Regions from separate parts of the Agrobacterium sp. rho-13.3 genome, predicted to be linked through region 1. Evidence: riboswitches for the same ligand, from Rfam matches in the RefSeq annotation. Region 1 holds a riboswitch; each other region holds the start of a gene.
The links. Region 1 has a riboswitch for cobalamin ahead of nrdH (glutaredoxin-like protein NrdH). Riboswitches for the same ligand answer to the same signal wherever they lie in the genome.
Positions count from the first base shown of each region.

Region 1 (4,624 bases):
ATGTAATAAATCGTCTTGATGCCCTTTTTCCACGCATAGATCTGGGCGCGGTTGATATCGCGGGTCGTGGCGGTATCGCGGAAGAACAGTGTCAGCGACAGACCCTGATCCACATGCTGCGTGGCCGCCGCATAGGTATCGATGATCTTTTCCGGCCCGATTTCATAGGCATCCTGATAATATTCGAGATTATCATTGCTGAGATAGGCGGCGGGATAATAGACGCGGCCGATCTTGCCCTCTTTACGGATTTCGATTTTCGAAACAATGGGATGGATCGAAGAAGTCGAGTGATTGATATAGGAAATCGAACCCGTTGGCGGCACGGCCTGAAGGTTCTGGTTATATAGACCCCCTTCCATCACCGCCTGTTTCAACGCGCTCCAGTCTTCCTGCGTCGGAATGGAGATGCCAGCCTTTTCGAACAATTCCGCCACACGCGCTGTCGCCGGCTTCCACTCCTGCGTCACATATTTTTCGAAATATTCGCCGGACGCATATTTGGAGTTCTCAAAGCCCTTGAAGCTCTGCCCACGCTCCACAGCCAGCCGGTTCGACGCACGAATGGCGTGATAGGCAACCGTGTAGAAGTAGATGTTGGTGAAATCGATGCCTTCTTCCGAGCCGTAATAAATCCGCTCGCGGGCCAGATAGCCGTGCAGGTTCATCTGGCCAAGCCCAATGGCGTGGCTGTCGTCATTGCCCTTTTCCACCGATGGAACGGAGGAAATGTGGCTCATGTCGGACACGGCGGTCAGCGCGCGGATGGAGGTTTCGATGGTCTTGCCGAAATCCTGCGAATCCATGGTGGAGGCGATGTTCAGCGAACCCAGATTGCAGGAAATATCCTTGCCCATCTGGTCATAGGACAGGTCTTCATTGTAGGTGCTGGCTTCGCTGACCTGCAAGATTTCCGAGCAAAGGTTGCTCATGGAAATACGTCCGGCAATCGGGTTGGCCCGGTTTACCGTATCTTCGAACATGATGTAGGGATAACCGCTTTCGAACTGGATTTCGGCAATCACCTGGAAGAAGTCACGCGCCTTGATCTTCTTCTTGTGAATGCGGCTGTCCGCCACCATTTCGCGGTACTTTTCCGTCACCGAAATTTCCGTGAAGGGCACGCCGTAAACACGCTCGATATCGTAAGGCGAAAAGAGGTACATATCCTCATTGTTCTTCGCTAGCTCGAACGTAATGTCGGGAATGACGACGCCTAAAGACAGCGTCTTGATACGGATTTTTTCATCCGCATTTTCGCGCTTGGTATCCAGAAAACGCATGATATCGGGATGATGAGCGTTAAGATAAACAGCCCCTGCCCCCTGTCGCGCACCCAGCTGGTTGGCGTAGGAAAACGAATCTTCCAGCAGCTTCATGACCGGAATAATGCCCGAAGACTGGTTTTCGATCTGCTTGATCGGCGCACCGGCCTCACGAATATTGGTGAGAGACAGCGCCACACCGCCGCCGCGCTTGGAAAGCTGCAAGGCAGAATTGATGCCACGCGAGATGGATTCCATGTTGTCTTCAACGCGCAGCAGGAAGCACGACACGAGTTCGCCGCGCTGCTTTTTTCCGGCATTGAGGAAGGTCGGCGTCGCGGGCTGGAAACGGCCTGCGATGATCTCATCCACCAGATCCCGCGCCAGTTGCTCATTGCCCTGCGCCAGCGCGAACGCCACCATGCAGATGCGGTCTTCATACCGCTCCAGATAGCGTTTTCCATCAAAGGTCTTCAGCGTGTAGCTGGTGTAATATTTGAAGGCACCGAGGAAGGTCGGGAAGCGAAACTTCTTCGCATAGGCGTAATCGAACAGATCGCGCACGAAGTTGAAGGAATATTGATCCAGCACCTGCTGTTCGTAATATCCTTCGCTGACCAGATAATCGAGCTTTTCCCGCAGGTTGTGAAAGAACACCGTGTTCTGGTTCACATGCTGCAAGAAGTATTGCCGCGCCGCCATGCGGTCCTTTTCGAACTGGATATGTCCCTGCTCGTCATAGAGGTTCAGCATGGCGTTCAGCGCGTGGTAATCCACCGTCGCGTCGGCGGGGCTCACCTGCCGCTCGTTGACGGAACTGCGGGTGGAAGCATTGGTCTTTGCTCCCTCGTCCTTTGCGGTGGTGGTGGTCAGCGTATCCAAAATCGTTCCAGTCCATGTTTGACGTTGGCGACATCATCGGGCGTGCCTAAAAGCTCGAAGCGATAAAGAAACGGCACCGCGCATTTGCGCGACACGATATCCCCCGCCGAGGCATAGCCCGCGCCGAAATTCGTATTGCCCGCGGCGATGACGCCGCGAATGAGGTTGCGATTGGCAACGTGGTTGAGAAACTGGATGACCGGCTTGGGTACGGCACCCTTCATTCCCCCGCCACCATATGTGGGCGTAATCAGCACGTAAGGCTTATCGACTTCGGGTGCGGCTTCATCCGCCGACAAGGGCAGACGCAAGGCCCGCACGCCCAGTTTTTCAACAAAGCGATGGGTGGTTTCAGACCGGCTGGAATAATAAACGATCAGACCCATCAGACCCATCACATCCTCAAATCACGAAGCGAGAGCGCCAATCATATCCGGGCGGAAACCGGCCCAATGCCGCTCTCCGGCGATGACGACCGGAACCTGACGATACCCCAGACCCTGAACCAGCGCATAGGCATCTTCGTCGGCAGAAACGTCCACGATGTTGTAGGTGATGCCCTGTCGGTCCATCGCGCGGGTGGTGGCTGTGCATTGGACGCAGGCTGGTTTGCTGTAAACGGTAATGGTCATAATGTCCTCGTGGGAGTGGGCAAGCGATGGCGACCGCGCACCGCGTGATGCGCGTTGATGGACGTGGAATGAATGCGAAGCTGGATGCGTCACCCGCCCGAAGAGGTGGCGACGCTATCCTTCATGCTCAAAAGTTTCCGCACTGCTGACGCAAGGCGGCACAACATTCAGGCGGGCGTATACCACTCTCGGGGCAAGGTACTGAAACTGGACAACAAACTGGACATGGATTTACCCCGAAGTAGCTCATGCAGGACATTCGGGAACACGGTATGTTCGGCCCCTATGCCGCAACAAACCCTTCAACTCCCGGACACCCCGCCCGTTAATGTAACTGCTCTAGGCAGGTCTCCTGGCTCACGGGTCAAAACCTCCGCCCCGCCTTCCCGGATCAACATGACCCAGTGACATAGTGGAACAGACACTCGCCGCTTACAGTTGCGGGGGCAGCTACGGCATTGAAGCGCTCATCATGAGCGCCAACGCACCGTATTCCCGTCTTAGCCTCACAAGCCTTGCGACTCGAAGGAACCTAGAACACTACATATAGTAGACGAGGTTAATTTCCCGTCAACACTTATTACAATTCAAACGAAAACATCTGTGGGAAAGTGTGGCGACACCAAGGCGTGAAACGGACAGCCCCGGAAAACAATGACTTATCGCTTCCGCCTGCACCAAGCTGTGAAATGCGCAGCATTTTAAAGCGAGAGCAATTCCTTCAGCGATGCCGTGATCAGCGCATGATCCTCGACATCGGGCAGTCCACTGACGGCCACGGAGCCGATCAGCGTTCCGCCCCGCAATGCGAGAGGAAAGCCGCCGCCGCTTGCGACGAAGCTGCTCACCGGCAGTCCGAACTTGACGTTGAAGTCATATCCCTTTGCTTCCGCCTCGAGCCGAACCCGCAATGAACTGCGGTGGAAGCGATGAACCACGGCGCATTTGCGGCTGGTCCAGCCAAAATTATCGATGGTTGCGCCCGGAAGAAGACTTGCGAAAACGACATCTGCGCCATGCCTGACTTCGATGGCGACTGGCAGTTTCAAAGACGCCGCTTTTTCCCTGAGATGGCTGCCCAATCCCCAGGCAAAATCATAGTCGAATCGGTCAAGTTTAAGGGCATCTTCTTCAGCTCTTAAAGCGTCCAACGTCGGTGTCTCTATTGCCATGGCATCCTCTGTCCAATCCGTGGAATTCCCGTTTCAACCTCCATGGAGATGCACGAAAAGTCAAAGGCTTGGACGCGCCTTTCGAGCGCCATACACAGCCGCCGACATGAGCCCGCCGGGCCGCGCCCCTATTGTGGTTTAGAAGGGCGTTGTGTTGGAGTTGGCACTTCGACCACATGTTCGCTCTGCCACGTGGTTATGGCATGGACCTGCCCTGCAATCTGGTCGTTCAGAAACGTTTCCTTGCCCGGCAAGCCCATCGGATAGAGTGCTTCGCGTTCGGCTTCATAAGCCACGCTTTTGTCCGTGCAGAGGCGGATACGCATATCCTGTGGCGCAACGTCGCTACGGTTTTGCACCGCGTCCACTGGGCCAGAGGCATTCAACTGCCCATCAAACGCCTGCGTCAAATATTGTGCAGATCGCTCATCCCGTTCCCGCTCTGTCGTCGCGCCCATCATCACCACCATCACACTTTTCCCGTTGCGGGTGGCAAGGCCAACGTAATTTCGGCCCGATGCACAGAGAAAGCCGGTCTTCATGCCAACCGTGCCGCTGAAACGGGTCAGCAATGTATTGTTGGATTTGATCTCTTTCCCGTCAATCGTGACGGCAGACCCCTGAAAAAAGCGGTGGTAATCCGGAAACGTCCGTTCGATCTCCATTCCAAGGA
Region 1 covers NZ_CP192774.1:1,801,696-1,806,319, forward strand. The annotation lists gene nrdE (class 1b ribonucleoside-diphosphate reductase subunit alpha) at 1-2,018, opposite strand, end outside; gene nrdI (class Ib ribonucleoside-diphosphate reductase assembly flavoprotein NrdI) at 2,135-2,533, opposite strand; gene nrdH (glutaredoxin-like protein NrdH) at 2,555-2,779, opposite strand; cobalamin riboswitch at 3,105-3,330, opposite strand; gene RMR16_RS09035 (heme-degrading domain-containing protein) at 3,481-3,951, opposite strand; gene RMR16_RS09040 (D-alanyl-D-alanine carboxypeptidase family protein) at 4,080-4,624, opposite strand, start outside.

Region 2 (4,624 bases), 1.3 Mb from region 1:
ATGGCTTCCATCTGGGCGAAGCTGGCGGGTGGCGCTGTTATTGCGGGCGTTGCCGGGTTTGGCGTTTTCATGTGGGTGACGGCACCGCAACGGCAGGCACCCAGCCACTGGGCAAATCTGGGTGAGCCTAACCTTGCCAATGGCGAAACGCTGTTTTGGGCCGGTGGTTGCGCCAGCTGTCACGCCGCACCGGATGCGACGGGCGATGCGCTGAAAACACTGTCCGGCGGACAGCCGTTGCCAAGCCCGTTCGGCACGTTCCACATGCCCAATATCTCGCCTGATCCACAGCACGGCATCGGCGCATGGACGGTCGCTGAATTCGGCGATGCGATGACGCGGGGCGTGGGCAAAGATGGTGAGCATCTTTATCCGTCCTTTCCCTATGCGTCCTATGCGCGGATGACGCCGCAGGACATCAACGATCTTTTCGCCTATCTGAAAACGCTGCCCGCCAGCGCCAATGATGCGCCGGGGCATGATCTGCCGTTTCCGTTCAACGTGCGCCTGTCGCTGGGCGGCTGGAAATTCCTGTATTTCGACAAGGGACAGCCCCGCGTTCAAATTGCCAATGCGGATGCCGAAGTGGTTCGCGGGCAATATCTGGTGGAAGGTCCGGGCCATTGCGGCGAGTGCCACACGCCGCGCGATGCGCTGGGTGGTTTCCTGAAAGATCAATGGCTTGCCGGTGGGCCGAACCCGGAAGGGGAAGGACGCATTCCCAGCATCACGCCCGGCTCTCAAGCCATCGGTTCGTGGACGAAGGACGATATCGCCAATTATCTCGAAACCGGCTTCACACCGGATTTCGATAGCGCCGGCGGGTCCATGGTCAAGGTGCAGCAGAACATGGCGCGTCTTTCCGCAGAGGACCGCAACGCCATTGCGGCCTATCTCAAAGCGGTGCCTTCGCGTTGATTGGTCATTGACTCACGCCACGTTGCGCCGGATAACTCAAGCGTGATGGTCTTTCCGGGTTCGCCCGGAAAGTGAAAAGGGAACACGATAGAAGCGTCTGCTTTCATTCGTGGCTGCCCCCGCAACTGTGAGCGGATAGCCTGAAAACGCAAAACCACTGGCATCAACGTGTCGGGAAGGTGTTTTCAAGGTCGAGACCCGTGAGCCAGGAGACCTGCCATCACGAAAGTGTCGTCAATACCGGCGGGGTGTCCGGAACAGCACGGTTGGCAGGTCGGATTATTCCGGCCTTTAAAACCATGTGTCTCTTTCCCCGTGGTGAAAGTTGAATGCGGTCGTGCGGCTTTTGATCAGCAATGCGCCCACCCGCACAGGAAAGGGTCACCATGTCTATCCAGCAGAATACGGCGTCATCAGCCGTCTCTTCCAAAACATCGAAAATTACGCAATCGCTGACGGCAGCCGTGCTCGGCCTGTTCATCGTTGGCTTTGTCGGCTTTTCGCATGTCGAGGCCGTGCACAATGCGGCGCATGACACGCGCCACGCCAACGCTTTCCCTTGCCATTAAGGGGAAACGCCATGCCATTTTTTCGCAATATTGTTTTTACCGCCGTCCTCGTCGGGCTGATTGCGGGTCTCGCCGTCAGCGCCATGCAGGCCATCGGCACCACACCGCTCATTCTTCAGGCGGAAACTTTTGAAAACGCCGGTGGCGAAGCCGCTCCCGCCCACAGCCACGATGCCGCCACGCCGGCAGACCACCACCATGATGCCGAAGCCTGGGCGCCTGCCGATGGTTTCGAGCGCAATGCCTATACCATTGCCGCCAATGTGCTGACCGCTATCGGTTATGCGTTGGTATTGACGGGATTGATTTCCCTTCGTGGATCGCAGGGTGGCTGGCGTGAAGGCCTGTTCTGGGGTCTTGCAGGTTTTGCCGCCGTCATGCTGGCCCCGATGATCGGCCTCCCGCCGGAACTGCCGGGAAGCCCGGCCGCTGAACTCGGCGCACGCCAAATCTGGTGGATTTCAACCGTCGCCGCAACAGCGGGTGGTCTGGCACTTCTCGTCTTCAAACGCGGTGAACCGTGGGCAGCCATTCTGGCCGTGCTGCTGATCGTTGCTCCGCACGTCATCGGCGCGCCGTTGCCGCCAGAGGGCGAACATGCGCTGGCGCCTCTGCCGCTGGAGCGTCGTTTTGTGGTTCTTGCCACCGTCACCAGCTTTGTCTTCTGGCTTATTCTCGGCACGTTGAGCGGGTTTTTCTTCAAGCGCTTCGACGCGACAGCGCAATAAGACGATGCCCGACAAGAGGAAGGACGCAGCGGAATGGAGTGATGAACTCGATGCGTTGCGTTTTTCCGTCCCCGGTCATGGCGCGCCCTGTGCCATGCACCGGCTGGCCTTCAAGGCGCTGCTGGCCGCAGAGCCGCTTAAAGAGGCTTGCCTCGCATTTTTTGCAGCCAATGAGCAGGCGTTTTTCACTGCCGCCGCAACCAAGATCACACGGCTCTCGCTTCCTGCCGACCGCAGCCTGCATATCAACAGCCGAGATCTCAGGCGCGCTATGACGGTGGATCACGCCGAAGGACCGCTTCGCGCCTGCCGCGTTCTGGGCCGACGGCCTTGATGGTCTCACAAAGACCCAAAGGGCGGCGCGGATGGGAGCTAGCGGCTATTAGCACCCGCTCACGCTCGCGTTGCTCTGAAAACAATCATTAGGATAGTGCCTCTAAAGATTGACGTAATTATATTTAAAAGTTACTTTTGATTGAAATTTAATTGATAAATTCTACTTTAGAAATTTATAATTTGATAGATTGCGCTTAGGTTGAGAATATCCTTGGATTCCATAGTCAGTGGTATCGAGGTGGCTCCCGGACCGTAACCTCAGGTCGGCGGTACATGTGTTGGAGGCGATAGTCTAGCCGGTGCAATTACACCAGTGATCACCAGATAACGTCTCAGATGAAAGTAGGAAACGTCAGCGGCGGATTGTTAAATCGACCTTCCATTGAAAGCTGTGACGTAACTGCACGGTACAATGACTGCGTTAATGAGAAGGTGGCCAGACCTTCTTCCAAGTGGGGAACTATATATGACGGTTTCAGGAGTGGACGCAACAAGATCACTTCAGCTTAGCGGGTCGCGTTCCCGTCGGGAAAAAGGCGATTGTGATTTTGGGCAGTTTCTGGAAAAAGAGCTCGTCCAAAATGCCGATTCTGATATCGGGGCCAATACCTCCCCTGAGAACGAGTGGAGTGAGACAACAGGACCGAGCGAAGGCGTGACTATGTACACGGCTCCAGATGGGACCGTGTGGACACATTACGATATTGGAGCCATCCTGACAGATCACGATAAAATGGTTCTTGGCTGGCCTATTTCGCCAGATGATGAACAGCGTGGCATGATAGCGGGTATGGTTGCGATGGACCGGGCTGATGGAACGCTCACCGGCGCGATTTCGACTGATTACATTCTCGGAAATAAACTGACGGGAACTGTGGGCCTTTTCGAACGCTGGCCATCTGGCGTCATAGATGGCGCCACTCTTTCCGATATACTTTCATACCTTTAATCACTGCAACAGCACACACCTCGGCTCTCGCTTCCTGCCGACCGCAGCCTGCATATCAACAGCCGCGATCGCAGGCGTGCGATGACGGCGGATCACGCCGAAGGACCGCTTCGCGCCTGCCGCGTTCTGGACCGGCGGCCTTGATGGTCTTCTTTGCGTAGAACGCTTTAACAGCGTGGCCCTTCGTTGCCCGTCACTCTCTCCACGTTTCTTATGGAGCTGTCCAGATTGCGCATGGTTTCGACGCGGGGGTGCAGATGTTCGCGCGGCGCGGGCTTTTCCGGTGGCAGGATGGTGTAAGGCTGAGGCTCCTGCCTTGCAGGTCGAACATGCTGCCGTAAATGATAGAGATAGAGCGCCGCAAAACTCAAAGCGAAAACACCGGGCATATAGATCAGCAGCACCTTTACACTGTCTGACATCATGCGGAATGTGTGCAGCAGATCTGCCCAGACGCTGTAATTTTCCATTTCATGTCTCCCATCGGCGGCCCCCCCCGGCGAGCGTAGCGCCATGGGAAGCCATCAAGCTGAAACGGAAACGACCACCGGAGGACAAACCTCTGGTGGCCGGGGAGTTAGAAAGCCGTACACAAACGACCACCCTGACCTTTAGGCGTGAACCTTGGACATACGACAGGGCCTCCCCAGCCATAGAGAAAGGCAGCGGAGCTATATAGTCACAATGGACCGCCTCAGCCACACATATATATGGCTGAGGGGTGTCATCACGGTCGACACCGACCGTTGTGTAAGGGGTTTCTATGCCCCAAGACCGGCCCGTTACTTCCGGTCTCGATGCAACCTTAACGAAAGTTGCGCCGCGATGAAATGGCTATTTTTAGGAGGGTAGGGACGTAAAATGCTTGGCACACACAGATTATGGAAGACCACGTTCTGACGTCAATTTTACGGGTGTTCAGCCGTTGCCCGGGACACGAACAGATAAGTAGCGTCATCCGATAGATGACCGACCTCGCCAAACACTCTGCCGTCATCCTCGGGCTTGTCCCGAGGATCTGCAACCGATCGTTTTTGTTGACAGTCGTAGATCCTCGGGACAAGCCCGAGGATGACGTCGAGAACAGGCGCACCGTTTTTCGTCAATTCTAACGCCATGGAATA
Region 2 covers NZ_CP192774.1:544,076-548,699, forward strand. The annotation lists gene RMR16_RS02610 (cytochrome c) at 1-918, shown strand; cobalamin riboswitch at 948-1,154, shown strand; gene RMR16_RS02615 (CbtB domain-containing protein) at 1,305-1,487, shown strand; gene RMR16_RS02620 (CbtA family protein) at 1,499-2,215, shown strand; gene RMR16_RS02625 (hypothetical protein) at 2,220-2,549, shown strand; gene RMR16_RS02630 (hypothetical protein) at 3,018-3,500, shown strand; gene RMR16_RS02635 (hypothetical protein) at 3,668-3,970, opposite strand.
Region 2: it holds a riboswitch for cobalamin, as region 1 does, so the genes downstream of both, RMR16_RS02615 (CbtB domain-containing protein) here and nrdH (glutaredoxin-like protein NrdH) in region 1, are expected to answer to the same signal.

Region 3 (4,624 bases), 890 kb from region 1:
CCGCAACTTGTTGGACGCGATCTGGTTCTGGCGTATTAACCAGCCCTTGCCCAACAAGCGGATCAGCTTGCTTGAACGAAATAACACCGCCAAGAATTCGTCCATCCAGTTCCGGCAACACCACATGCATGGCGAGATCAGACGGGTTCAGCCCGCGCATATTCTCTGCCCAGCCATCCCGCCGCGTCGTGGCCATGATGACCTGAAAGACCGGCACATGCAGCCGGTCAAACAATGTCTTGCCGCAGTCATCCGTCTGACTGGCAAAGGCGGTTGCCGCGATGATCGCTGCCGGCTTCAAAGGTTGGAGTGTGTCTTCCAGAAACCAGATCGCCTCACCATCCTTCAACCCGCTGACAAAGATTGGCAGCGGCGCCAAATCGCGCGCCTTTAACGCCGCAAACAGCGCATCGATAGGCGCAACATCTGCCGCCAACAGCATGGAGCGATAAAACAGAATCGGCAGGAGAGGGGCGTTTGCGGCAAAACCATCTAGCGCTACCGGCAGATCGACAAAGCCCTCACCTGGACGGTAAAATCCGGCTTTCGGCAGAGGTTCAGGCTTGATGTCCGGCCAAACTTCGCCGCTAGCAAACTGCGCTAGCCCTGCCGAAACACGGCCCATATTGTCCGGCCCGCCCTCGCGGAAGAATGAGAGGATTGCGGAAAGCGTTTCTAGGTCAACCGTGGATGCCGCCTCCAGTTTTTCGTCGCGCTCGCTGCATTCACCGGGCAAGAGCACCAGCTTGATACCGCGCGCCCGCGCCAGTCTGGAAAGCTGATCCACGCCGTAACGCCAGCGATCAGCCCCACCTAGAATCCGGATAAGGATCAGCTTGGCATGTTCCGCCGTCTTTTCGATCCACAGATCGACCGACATCGGGTGGCGAAGCTCTGAGAGATTGGCAGACACCAGCGAAACCAAACCGCCGCTTTTCGACCACCCCCGCTCCAGACCGGCCAGATCACTGGCCGAAAAAGACAGCACCACCACATCTGCCCGTGGCTGGTTGAGATCAACCGGCTCTATCAGGTCGTCCAGCGACGACGATGTGGTGGCGAGAATGTGCATGGATCAGGCAGCCAGCATCCGCTCGATTTTTTCGCGGTTGATGCCCTTTTCACCGATCACCACCAGACGGCTGCGGCGCACTTCACCGGCAGCCCAAGGGCGGTCGAAATAATGATTGACCCGCGAACCGACCGCCTGCACCTGTAAACGCATTGGCTTGGCAGAGACCTCAACAAAACCCTTGATGCGCAGCACGTTTTCAGACGCTGCCGCCTCAGAAATTCGCACCGCCAGCGCATCGGCGTCGGTCACAGCATCCAGCTCCACCACAAAGCTGTCGAACTCATCGTGATCGTGGTCTTCTTCCTCATCATGATGCGTATTGCGGTTGTCGATATCCTCTTCCACCGCAAGGCCAAGGCCGATCAAAACGGCAGGATCGATGACCCCGTTGGATGCCACGATGATTTTCGCCGCCTTTGGAAGATGGGCGTTGATATGCGCCTTGGCACGCTCCAGCCCGGCCGCATCCAGCAGGTCACCCTTGGTCAGAACGATCAGGTCGGCGCAGGCAATCTGGTCTTCGAACACTTCTTCAACCGGATCATCGTGATCCAGTGCCTCGTCATTCTGACGCTGGGCGGCAAGTGCTTCCAGATCATGCGACACCAAGCCTTCGGCCAGTGCCACACCATCGGCAACGGCCACAACGGCATCCACCGTCACGCGACTTTTGATCGCTGGCCATTGGAACGCCTGCACCAGCGGCTTCGGCAGAGCGAGGCCCGATGTTTCGATCAGAATATGCTCGACACGTGGCTCACGGCTCAGAATCTGTTCGATAGCGGGCTGGAAATCATCCGCCACCGTGCAGCAAATGCAGCCATTGGCCAGCTCCACGATGTTTTCTTCCGGGCAGCTTTCAATGCCGCAACCTTTGAGAATATCGCCATCGATGCCGACATCGCCAAACTCGTTGACGATGATGGCAAGCCGCTTGCCCTCAAGCTTTTCCAGAAGGCCGCGCAGCAGCGTGGTTTTGCCAGCGCCCAGAAATCCGGTGATGATGGTGCAGGGAACGCGGTTGAGCGTGGTCATGATGTCTCCTCGGTAAAATGCAAAGGGGGAATGCGGGCAACCATGCCACGCTTTAAAATGTCAGGCCGGCCACGCCAGGGCATCAGGCCATCCGGTGCGGCGGCCAGAAGGCGCGCGCCGGTTAAAAGATCGTCCGCATGGTCCGCGGTCAGCCCGCCAAACACATAGGACCAGCCATCGGCGCTGCGCATCGTGGCGCTGAGGCCGCGCTTGCAATTGGCAAGGCAATTAACGCTGCGCACATCGATGCCCTCTGCCTTGCCAAGCTGAATAGCGGTTTCGGCTAGCAGCGCGCCGGGGCGCGGCTCGGCATTCGGCTCCGCCTCATCCCGACAGCTGCGGCAGACGAAAACGACAACGCCAGAAGCCGTTTTGTCTTGCGCTTTTTCACTGATGCCAGACGATGTCGCTGTAATATCCAAGGGTTCGCTTTCCGCGCCTGCAAATCTTCGGGGTGCGGATATCGAAAAACGCCACGCACAAATGCGCGATCCGCCATTCGATAAGACCGGCTGACCGGAGCACCCCGCCCGGCAGACGTTTTTCCTGAAACGGCAGGTCTCCTGGCTCGCGGTGTGAAGAACGCCTTGCACCACCTTCCCGGACAAATTGTCCAGTGGCTTCACAGTGCAGGCTCACCGCTTACAGTTGCGGGGGCAGCCACGGATTGGTCAAAGTAAAAGACTGAACCGTGTTCCCTCTTAGCTTTTCCCGTTGCCGGAAAAAGACCGTCAGTCCTTAACCCTTATGCCCTGCGGTGCTTTTGTGTCAATGCCGCCCGTCATTGCCGTGCGGGGCGATTTGGCTATAGTCGCCGTCTTGAAAAGCATGCGCCGGGAAGGAATGAGACACCATGACACGCGAGATCAGCGATAGCGAAGCCGAACGCCACCGTGCCAAAATGGTCAACCGCAAGGCCGTGCAAGACGCTGAAGTCTCCGAGAAGACCGTCGAAAAAGGTCTGCTGATGGTCAATACCGGCCCCGGCAAAGGCAAATCCACCGCCGCCTTCGGGCTGGCGCTGCGCATGCTCGGCACCGGCAGGCGCGTCGGCATCGTGCAGTTCATCAAGGGCGCATGGTCCACCGGCGAACAGCAGGCGCTGACCCTTTTCAGCGATAAAATCGAATGGCGTACCATGGGCGAAGGTTTCACGTGGGACACACAAGACTTGAAACGCGATGTCGCAGCGGCCACCAAAGCATGGGAAGAAGCCAAGGTCCTGATGGCCGATGAATCCATCGGTCTGGTTGTTCTCGACGAACTGAATATCGCGCTACGTTATGATTATCTTCCCTTGGAAGAAGTCGTTGAGACCCTGCAAAACCGCCGCCCGAATTTGCATGTCATCGTCACTGGACGCAATGCTAAACAACCGCTTATCGACGCCGCTGATATGGTGACGGAAATGACGCTGGTGAAACATCACTTCAAAGCGGGCGTCAAAGCGCAGTCCGGCATAGAGTTCTAATCCATGACAGCGCGTGTTTTGATGTTTCAGGGAACCGGCTCGGATGTCGGCAAGTCGTTGATGGTGGCGGGGCTGGCTCGCGCTTTCACCCTTCGCGGCTTCTCCGTCATGCCCTTTAAGCCACAGAACATGTCCAACAACGCCGCCGTCACCGCAGATGGCGGGGAAATCGGTAGGGCGCAGGCCTTGCAGGCCCGCGCCGCTGGCGTGCCGCTTTCCGTGCATATGAACCCGGTGCTGCTGAAACCGCAAAGCGAAACCGGTGCGCAGGTGGTGGTGCAGGGCAAGGTCACCGGCAATGCCAAGGCGGCGGATTATCAGCATATGAAAGCGGGGCTGATGCCGCGGGTGCTGGAAAGTTTCGAGCAGCTCAAAGCCAGCGCCGACTTGGTGCTCGTGGAGGGCGCAGGCAGCGCGTCAGAGGTCAATCTCCGCGCCAATGACATCGCCAATATGGGCTTTGCCCGTGCGGCCAACGCACCCGTCATCCTCATCGGCGATATCGATCGCGGCGGCGTCATTGCCAGCCTTGTCGGCACAAAAACGGTTCTGGAACCGGATGATGCGGCGATGATAAAAGGCTTTATCGTCAACCGCTTTCGTGGTGATCCGGCCTTGTTTGATGAGGGTATGCGGATCATCCAAAAAAAAACCGGCTGGAACCCGATCGGCCTTCTGCCACATTTTGCCGATGCTATCAGCTTGCCCGCCGAAGATGCACTTGGTCTGACAGCGCCAGGTCAACGCAAACCCGGCGCAAAAATCCGCATCGCCGTGCTCATCCTGCCGCATATTTCCAACTTCGATGACCTCGACCCGTTAGAGGCAGAACCAGACGTGGAGCTCTTGCGCGTCCGCCCCGGTCAGGCCATTCCGGGTGATTGCTCACTGGTTTTGCTCTGTGGCTCCAAATCCACCATCGCTGACCTAACTACCTTGAAAAATGCCGGTTTTGACACCGACATCAAAGCGCATCTGCGACGTGGTGGACACGTTCTCGGCCTCTGCGGCGGTTATCAGATGCTCGGCAAAACCGTAGCCGA
Region 3 covers NZ_CP192774.1:2,696,457-2,701,080, forward strand. The annotation lists gene cobN (cobaltochelatase subunit CobN) at 1-1,072, opposite strand, end outside; gene cobW (cobalamin biosynthesis protein CobW) at 1,076-2,113, opposite strand; gene RMR16_RS13105 (DUF1636 family protein) at 2,107-2,532, opposite strand; cobalamin riboswitch at 2,647-2,858, opposite strand; gene cobO (cob(I)yrinic acid a,c-diamide adenosyltransferase) at 2,964-3,581, shown strand; gene RMR16_RS13115 (cobyric acid synthase) at 3,585-4,624, shown strand, end outside.
Region 3: it holds a riboswitch for cobalamin, as region 1 does, so the genes downstream of both, RMR16_RS13105 (DUF1636 family protein) here and nrdH (glutaredoxin-like protein NrdH) in region 1, are expected to answer to the same signal.

Region 4 (4,624 bases), 590 kb from region 1:
GAAATACAATCCTGCGGGCTATTATTACTCCACATCGCCGCCTGCCATTGCCGGCAACAAGATCATCATCGGTGGTGCCGTCAACGACAACTACTCGACGCAGGAGCAGTCTGGTGTCATCCGTGCATTTGACGTCAATTCGGGTGCTTTGATCTGGAACTGGGATTCGGGAAACCCGACGCAGACCCAACCGCTTGCATCGGGTCAGACCTATACGACCAACTCCCCCAACAGCTGGTCGGTGTTCAGCGTCGATGAGGCGCTTGGGCTGGTCTATATTCCGCTTGGAAATCAGGTTCCCGACCAACTCGGCATGGGCCGCAGCGAAAATGTCGAGAAATATTCATCATCCATCGTCGCCCTGGACATAAACACCGGGCAGGATCGTTGGGTGCGCCAGACCGTGCATCATGATCTGTGGGATATGGATGTTCCCGCTCAGCCAGTGTTGCTGGACATTACCAAAAAGGATGGCCAGACGGTTCCCGCTCTCGTCGGCCCCACCAAGCAGGGCGACATTTATGTTCTGGACCGGCGCAGCGGCGAACCGCTCCTCGCCGTGACGGAAGAACCGGCCCCGGGCGGTGCGATCCCCGAGGATTTTTCTGCACCCACCCAGCCCACCTCGGCACTGTCGTTCAAGCCTGATCCGCTGGTGGAAAAGAACATGTGGGGCGTCTCCATGTTCGACCAACTGGCGTGCCGCATCCGGTTTCACCAGTTGAATTATAAGGGACGTTACACACCTCCGTCCTTGAACGGATCGCTGATCTATCCCGGCAATTTCGGCACATTCAACTGGGGCAGTGTCGCGGTTGATCCTGAGCGTCAGGTGATGTTCGGTATGCCGACCTATCTCGCCTTTACTTCACAGCTCGTGCCGCGTGACCAGATTCCACCGAGAGGACAGGATGAAAAGGGCAGTGAGCAGGGCCTGAACCGCAATGATGGTGCGCCTTACGGTGTCCTCATGGGTCCGTTTCTGGGTCCGCTCGGCGTTCCCTGCCAGGCCCCGCCTTGGGGTTACGTTGCAGGGGCCGATCTGCGCACCGGTGATGTGGCCTACAAGCACAAAAACGGCACTGTCTATGACATGACGCCGCTGCCGCTGCCCTTCAAGGTTGGTGTGCCTGGCATTGGTGGCCCGATGATTACCAAGGGTGGCGTGGCGTTCCTCGGTGCGGCTGTTGACAATTACGTGCGTGCCTACAATCTGACATCCGGCAAACAGCTCTGGGAAGCCCGCCTTCCGGCGGGCGGGCAGGCGACGCCGATGACCTATGCAATGGATGACGGCAAACAATATGTTGTCATCGTTGCGGGTGGACACGGCTCGGTTGGCACCAAAGCTGGCGATTATGTGATCGCCTACACGCTGCCCTGATTTTCATCCACATAAACTGACATTCGAGGCCGGGAAGGGCAACCTTTCCGGCCTCGGTGTAAGAAGATACTGATTTGTTTGGGATTTTTGTTGGCAGTACGCCTTGCTATGAATATGTAATAACATTACAAGATGGATGCTTGACGGGAGGTTTGGAATAGGTCTATCTGCTTGCGACGGTTTCGAGCGAGTGATCGTGAGGAATAATAGGGAATGCGGTGCGAACCTTTTTGGGTTCAATGCCGTGGCTGCCCCCGCAACTGTAGACGGATTGTCTAACCCACTGGCGCTTTGAAAAGCGTCAAGCCACTGCGGATCGATGTCGCGGGAAGGCGGGTGAAAACGAAAATCCGTGAGCCAGGAGACCTGCCGTTGAAAGTTCATTCCAATGTCACGGGCGGGGATGCCCGGAGCAGGAGACGTCATGATTGTATCTCGCGCCGCAACGCGCCTTATTCCATCTGCAAATATCCCGTTTCGGATCGTTTCAGACCATGCCTTTTTGGAGTGAGCCTCCACACATGTGCAAATAAGGCTTTTCCTGTGGAGAGGCCGCTGACGATTTCGGGGACCAATCGGAAATGACATTCAATTTCAGACACACGATCTGCGCTGCGACTTTTGCGGTTGCTGCATTCGGTACTGCCATGCCACCCGCCTATGCGGCCGAGACAAAATATCCCTTGATGCTCAACAATTGCGGTCGTGATGTAACCTTCACTCATGCGCCGCTGCGCACCGTATCCATCGGCCAGAGCACCACGGAAATTCTTTATTTGCTGGGTCTCGCGGACAAGGTCGTCGGCACGGCGGTGTGGATCGGCCCGGTCATCAAGGGTTATGAAGAAGCCAATGCCAAGGTTGAGCGTCTGGCCGATAATGATCCGAGCTTCGAAAGTGTTCTGGCCAAGAAGCCTGATCTCGTCACGGCGCAGTTCCAGTGGCATGTCGGCCCTGAAGGTATCGTCGCCAAGCCGCAGCAGTTCGAAGAATTGAAAATCCCCGTCTACACATCACCTGCCGATTGCGTCGGTAAAGACAACAGTGCCGGTGGAGACGGCGTGCGCCATTCCGTGTTCACGATGGATCTGATCTATCAGGAAGTCACCGAACTGGCGCAGATCTTCAACGTTCAGGACAAGGGCGAAAAGCTGGTTGCCGATCTGAAGGCGCGTGAAGACGCGGCGCGCAAGAAAATCGCCTCTGCGGAGGGCAAGCTTTCTGCGGTGTTCTGGTTCTCCAGCGCAGAGTTGGATATCGACCCTTATGTTGCAGGCAAGAACGGCGCACCCGGGTACATCATGTCCGCGCTCGGCATCAAGAATGTCATCGACAGCGAAGAGGAATGGCCAACGGTTGGCTGGGAAACCATTGCCAAATCCGAACCCGCCATCATCGTTGCCGGTAAAATGGATCGCCGCCGCTTTCCTGCCGATGACGCTGCCGTGAAGCAGAAGTTCTTGAAGGAAGACCCGGTGACGAACCTTATGCCTGCGGTCAAAAACGACCATGTCGTTGTGATGGATGCACAGGCCATGAACCCAACGATCCGCACCATCGAAGGCATTGAAGTGCTGGCTGATGCAGTCGTTAAGCTCGGGCTCTCAAACTGAGCATGGGCGCATGTTTCACCTTCACCCGTGCCGCTTTGCTGGCGGCCGGGTGTTTGCTTTTCGCGCTCTGGCTAGGCGCAGCAGTTGGCGAGACGTCCATTCCCATGGATGTGGTCGCCAAGACGGTCGCGAACCGTCTGTTTCACGCGACTTATTCGCTTGATGCGATCGATGAAGGTATTGTCTGGAATTACCGCCTCAGCCGGGCGGTGGTCGCGGCGTGTTGTGGTGCATCGTTAGCGGTCTCCGGTGTCGTCCTTCAGTCACTTTTGCGCAATCCGCTGGCCGATCCTTATATTCTCGGCATTTCTGCCGGTGCGTCTACCGGCGCGGTTGGCGTTGCCATTCTGGGCTTTGGCGCGGGTATGCTGACCATGCCGCTCGGTGCCTTTTTAGGTGCGCTTGTCGCCTTCGCGCTGGTCAGCCTTTTGGCATTGCGCGCAGGTCGCGGAAACAGCGCGATCATTCTTGCCGGTGTGGCGGGATCACAGCTTTTTAATGCTTTGACATCCTTCATCGTCACCAAGGCTGCCAATGCGGAACAGGCGCGGGGCATCATGTTCTGGCTGCTCGGCAATCTGTCCGGTGTGCGCTGGACTGATGTGTCGCTGGCTCTGCCCATCGCACTTGCCGGCTTTGCCGTTTGCCTGTGGCACGCGCGTGCGCTGGATGCCTTTACCTTCGGTTCGCAATCGGCGGCGTCGCTCGGCATTCCGGTTCGCCGGGTCTATATTATCCTGGCTGGCGTTTCAGCTTTGATGACCGCCATCATGGTCAGCATCGTTGGCTCCATCGGTTTTATCGGGCTGGTTATTCCACATGCGGCCCGCATGATTGTTGGTGTTCGCCACGGGAGTTTGTTGCCCGCCGCCGCGCTGATTGGTGCTATCTTTATGATTGCTGCCGATATCGTCTCGCGCACGATTATTGCCGGGCAGGTGCTGCCGATTGGTGTGATCACTGCCCTCTTCGGCGCACCGGCTTTTGCGCTCATTCTCAGCCAGCGCAGGAGCGCGGCATGATGCTTTCGGGACGCAATCTCTGCTGGTCCGCTGGTGGCGTGGAGATCGTCAAGAATGTCAGCCTCGACATTATTCCCGGCGAGTTTCTGGGCATTGTCGGGCCAAACGGCTCGGGCAAGACTAGCCTCATGTCGCTGATGTCTGGCTTGCGAAAATCCCGGTCTGGCGTTGTTATGCTGGATGGTCAGGACATTCAAGGTCTGAACCGTCGCGATATCGCCCGCGCCGTTGCATTGGTGGAACAACAGGCTGAAACGCAAGAACGCATCAATGCCCGCCAAGCAGTGGAGCTTGGCCGCACGCCTCACCTTGGTGCCTTGTCTCCGTGGTCACTAAGCGATGACGCCATCGTGGATCAGGCGTTGCGGGATGTGGATGCACAGCATCTCGTCCAGCGCATGTGGCACACGCTTTCGGGCGGCGAACGGCAGCGCCTGCATATTGCCCGCGCGCTGGCGCAACAACCGGAAATCCTGCTGCTTGATGAGCCGACGAATCACCTCGATATCGGCCATCAGATCGCCTTGCTGCATCTCGTGCGCAAACAGAAGCTGACGGTTGCTGCTGCCCTGCACGATCTCAACCACGCCGCCATGTTCTGTGAC
Region 4 covers NZ_CP192774.1:2,394,759-2,399,382, reverse strand. The annotation lists gene RMR16_RS11835 (glucose/quinate/shikimate family membrane-bound PQQ-dependent dehydrogenase) at 1-1,384, shown strand, start outside; cobalamin riboswitch at 1,545-1,772, shown strand; partial or broken gene RMR16_RS11830 (ABC transporter substrate-binding protein) at 2,047-2,997, shown strand; gene RMR16_RS11825 (FecCD family ABC transporter permease) at 3,000-4,019, shown strand; gene RMR16_RS11820 (ABC transporter ATP-binding protein) at 4,016-4,624, shown strand, end outside.
Region 4: it holds a riboswitch for cobalamin, as region 1 does, so the genes downstream of both, RMR16_RS11830 (ABC transporter substrate-binding protein) here and nrdH (glutaredoxin-like protein NrdH) in region 1, are expected to answer to the same signal.